DNA from 2 places in the Enterobacter sp. KBR-315C3_2022 genome. Region 1 is predicted to be linked to the other one. Evidence: riboswitches for the same ligand, from Rfam matches in the RefSeq annotation. Region 1 holds a riboswitch; the other holds the start of a gene.

Region 1 (2,395 bases):
GCCGTGCGCCAGATGCTGGTGTCGCACCTGGGGCGCAGCTTCCGCCAGGGGCGCCACATCCTGCGCGTGCTCTACTATCGCCCGATGAAAAACCTGCTCCCCGGCACGGCGCTGCGACGCTCGGAAACCCATATGGCTCGCCAGATCTTCAGCGGCCTGACGCGGATAAATGAGGAAAACGGGGAACTGGAGGCCGATATTGCGCACCACTGGCAGCAAATATCCCCCCTGCACTGGCGCTTTTTTTTGCGGCCTGGCATCCATTTCCACCACGGCCGCGAGCTGGAAATGAGCGACGTGATCGACTCCCTTCAGCGGGCGCGCGCGCTTCCCCTGTATGCCCACGTGTCGCGCATCCACTCCCCGACGGCATGGACCGTCGATATTGAATTGTCCGAGCCTGACCGGTGGCTGCCGTGGCTCATGGGCTACGTTCCGTCGATGATCCTGCCGCGCGAATGGCCCTCCCTGCCCCATTTCGCCAGCCAGCCGGTAGGGACGGGCCCCTACGCGGTGACGCGCAATACCAGCAACCAGCTGAAAATCCGCGCCTTTGACGACTACTTTGGCTTTCGCGCGCTGATTGACGAAGTGAACGTGTGGGTGCTTCCTGAGATCAGCGAAGAGCTGAGCTGTGGCCTTACGCTGGAAGGGCCAACCGAAGGGGAAAAAGCCGTGGAGAGCCGCCTTGAAGAGGGCTGCTATTACCTGCTGTTTGACGCCCGCAGCCGCTGCGGCGCCAGCCAGGAGGTCCGCAGGTGGGTCAGCCACGTCCTCTCTCCGGCCAACCTGATCTACCAGGCCGAGGAGCAATACCAGACCTACTGGTTCCCGGCCTACGGCCTGCTGCCGCGCTGGCACCACGCCCGGCCCGTGCACGGAGAGAGGCCTGCCGGGCTGGAATCGATTACCCTGACCTACTACCGCGACCACGTGGAGCACCGCTTTATTGCCCGGATCATGAGCAAGCTGCTGGCCGCTGAGGGCGTTCACCTTGATATTCAGGAGGTGGATTATGACGAATGGCACCGAGGAGACATCGTCAGCGACATCTGGCTCAACAGCGCCAACTTCACCCTGCCGCTTGATTTCTCGCTCTTTTCGCACCTGTTCGAAGTGCCGCTGATTCAGCACTGCATCGACCGGGACTGGCAGCAGGACGCCGCCCGATGGCGCGCGGGCGAGATGAACCTGGCCGCCTGGTGCCAGCAGCTGCTGGCGCAGCAGGCGATTGTGCCGCTCATCCATCACTGGCTGATGATTCAGGGCCAGCGCAGCATGCGCGGACTGCGGATGAACACCTTGGGCTGGTTTGATTTTAAATCCGCCTGGTTTGCCCCGCCGGAGCCATAACGCTTTCGTAATATTCACCAAATCATTACAATAGCGCCGTTCTCAACGGGGTGCTGCATCACTGATGTGCGCTGAGATAATACCCGTCGAACCTGATCCGGATAACGCCGGCGAAGGGATTTGAGGCTGTCTCTCAAAATCCTTTGCCACTCAACCCTGAGGTGCAAAGTGTTAAAAAAAGTTCTTCCCCTGCTGGCGCTGTTTGCGCTGCCCGCGTTTGCGAAGCCCGTGCTGACGGTCTACACCTACGACTCCTTCTCTGCCGACTGGGGCCCCGGCCCGGTGGTTAAAAAAGCCTTTGAAGCCGACTGCGGCTGCGAGCTGAAGTTCGTGACGCTGGAAGATGGCGTTTCGCTGCTCAACCGCCTGCGCATGGAGGGCAAAAACAGCAAGGCGGACGTGGTGCTTGGCCTCGATAACAACCTGCTGAACGCGGCCGCGCAAACGAAGCTGTTTACCAAAAGCGGCGTCGCAACCGATGCCGTGAACGTGCCGGGCGGCTGGAAGAACGATACCTTTGTCCCGTTCGACTACGGCTACTTTGCTTTCGTGTATGACAAAAACAGGCTGAAAAACCCGCCGAAAAGCCTGAAAGAGCTGGTTGAAAGCGACCAGAAATGGCGCGTGATTTATGAGGATCCGCGCACCAGCACGCCGGGCCTGGGGCTGCTGCTGTGGATGCAGAAAGTCTACGGCGATAAAGCGCCCGACGCGTGGCAGAAGCTGGCCGCCAAAACCGTCACCGTCACCAAGGGATGGAGCGAAGCCTACGGCCTGTTCCTGAAAGGGGAAGGCGATCTGGTGCTGAGCTACTCTACCTCTCCGGCCTACCACCTCATCGACGAGAAGAAAGACAACTACGCTGCCGCGGATTTCGCCGAGGGCCACTACCTGCAGGTGGAAGTCGCCGCGCGAACCGCCGCCAGCAAGCAGCCTGAACTGGCTGAAAAATTCCTGAAATTTATGCTGTCCCCGGCGTTCCAGAACGCGATCCCCACGGGCAACTGGATGTATCCGGTCACCGACGTCGCGCTTCCCGCGG
Region 2 (2,395 bases), on a different contig from region 1:
ACGTGTAAAACGGCGCTTCGTGGCAGTGCTCCAGCTCCTCGGTCATGTTGCGGCGGATCATCTGCATCGGCACGTGGCCCGGACCTTCAATCATCACCTGCACGTCGTACTCCCAGGCGATTTTGGTCAGCTCGCCCAGCGTGTGAAGTTCGGCAAACTGCGCTTCGTCGTTGGCGTCGCGAATAGAGCCGGGACGCAGGCCGTCGCCCAGCGAGAGCGAGACGTCATAGGCGGCGCAAATTTCGCAGATCTCGCGGAAGTGTTCGTAGAGGAAGTTTTCCTGATGATGGGAGAGGCACCATTTCGCCATGATCGAGCCGCCGCGCGAGACGATGCCGGTCAGACGTTTGGCGGTCATCGGCACGTAGCGCAGCAGCACGCCCGCGTGAATGGTGAAGTAGTCCACGCCCTGTTCGGCCTGCTCCAGCAGCGTGTCGCGGAAGGCTTCCCAGGTGAGGTTTTCGGCGATGCCATTCACTTTTTCCAGCGCCTGGTAAATCGGGACGGTGCCAATCGGTACCGGGCTGTTGCGCAGGATCCACTCGCGGGTTTCGTGAATATAGCGGCCGGTGGAGAGGTCCATCACCGTGTCCGCGCCCCAGCGGGTAGACCAGACCAGCTTTTCCACCTCTTCTTCGATGGAAGAGGTGACGGCAGAGTTACCGATGTTGGCGTTCACTTTCACCAGGAAGTTGCGGCCGATGATCATCGGCTCGGATTCCGGGTGGTTGATGTTGGCGGGAATAATCGCGCGCCCGGCGGCCACTTCATCACGCACAAACTCCGGCGTGATGTTCTCCGGCAGGCGCGCGCCAAAGCCTTCGCCAGGATGCTGGTGGCGCAATACTTCGCTGCGGATACGCTCGCGGCCCATGTTTTCGCGGATGGCGATAAATTCCATTTCAGGGGTGACGATGCCCCGACGCGCGTAGTGAAGCTGGGTGACACATTTTCCCGCTTTGGCGCGTTTTGGCGTCAGCAGGCCGGTGAAGCGCAGCGCGTCCAGGCCGTCGTCGGCCATACGTTCTTTGGTGTAAGCCGAGCTTTGCTCATTTAGCGCTTCGCTATCATCACGCGCGTCAATCCACGGCTGGCGCAGCTTCGCCAGGCCCTGCTGGACGTTGATGGCAATATCGGGGTCGCCGTAGGGACCGGAGGTGTCGTAGACCGGCACGGCCTCGTTTTCTTCGAACTGCGGGTGCTCTTTGCTGCCGCCGATAAGCGTCGGGCTGAGCTGGATTTCGCGCATCGGGACGCGGATATCGGGCTGCGACCCGGAAATATAGATACGCCCGGAGTTCGGGAACGCGGTGCCTTCCAGGGTATTGATGAAGTGCTGGGCCTGTGCGCGCTGTTCGCGGCGGGTCAGTTTTGTTGTAGACATAGCTCATTCCAGATGTGAAGGACATGGCTTGTCAGACGACGGATGAAGCAAGAGAGGATCGCCCGAAGGCGATACAACAGCAGTTTGACTCTTGTTCCCTTCGCAGGTATTAGCCTGATCAGGTTCCGCGGATCCCGAATTAACGGTCTCAGCCCGTGCTTTCACACTGGGCACTCCGACAAGAAAAATCCCCCTCGTGAGAGGGGCGAATGGTTGTAAATTACTCGTTAACGATTAAGAACTCAAGCAGGCCGCGCAACGTTGTCTTCGTTACTGGCCTTCAGATCGTTATCCAGCACCAGAGCGATCAGCTTGTCTTCCAGCGTGAATCGCTCTTCCATCGACTCGCCCAGATCGGACAGCGCCTGCTGAAATTCAAGGTAATTATCGTGATCGATCGCGTTCTCAAGCGTGGAGTCGTAGTACTCCATGATCCGCTGGGTGTTGGCCTCCAGCAGGGAACAGAGCTTGCTTGCCGCTAAAAACGGGCTTGTGCCTTCCATTTCGCGGATAATACGTTCATAAATATTAAAATGGCCGTCGGACAGGTAGTCGACCAGGCTTTGACAAAAATCGTCCAGCGCTTTTTCATTCAGTCGCATATACGATTCTTTGCCAGGCTTAATACCGACCAGATTGTAATAAGCCACGAGCAGATGCTTGCGTACATGTAGCCAGCGATCCACCAGGTTGTTACTTCCTCCAACGCGCTCAGTCAGGCTTTCTAGCTGGTTTAACATGTTCGACTCCACAAGGTTTAGAATTGAATCTGCTTACCCAAAATGTAACAACAATGCTAACAACATGTCAGTGAAGCGAAGGTAGTGCAATAGATATGGATCGTATTATTGAAAAATCAGATCTCGGTTGGTGGATCGTCAGCCATGAACAAAAATTATGGCTGCCGCGCGGTGAATTACCCTATGGCGAAGCGGAAAATTTCAATCTTGTGGGCCAGCCCGCGCTGAGGATTGGCGAGTGGCAGGGCGATCCGGTGTGGCTGATCCAACA

The links. A riboswitch is a leader RNA that binds a small molecule or an ion and turns the genes downstream of it on or off. The one in region 1 is predicted to bind thiamine pyrophosphate.
Region 2: linked by a shared signal. The riboswitch ahead of thiC (phosphomethylpyrimidine synthase ThiC) and the one ahead of thiB (thiamine ABC transporter substrate binding subunit) in region 1 are both predicted to bind thiamine pyrophosphate.

What each region holds. Positions count from the first base shown of each region.
Region 1 covers NZ_JBGKEB010000006.1:173,365-175,759, reverse strand. The annotation lists gene sgrR (HTH-type transcriptional regulator SgrR) at 1-1,353, shown strand, start outside; TPP riboswitch at 1,390-1,490, shown strand; gene thiB (thiamine ABC transporter substrate binding subunit) at 1,522-2,395, shown strand, end outside.
Region 2 covers NZ_JBGKEB010000036.1:19,190-21,584, forward strand. The annotation lists gene thiC (phosphomethylpyrimidine synthase ThiC) at 1-1,384, opposite strand, end outside; TPP riboswitch at 1,463-1,572, opposite strand; gene rsd (sigma D regulator) at 1,627-2,124, opposite strand; gene nudC (NAD(+) diphosphatase) at 2,220-2,395, shown strand, end outside.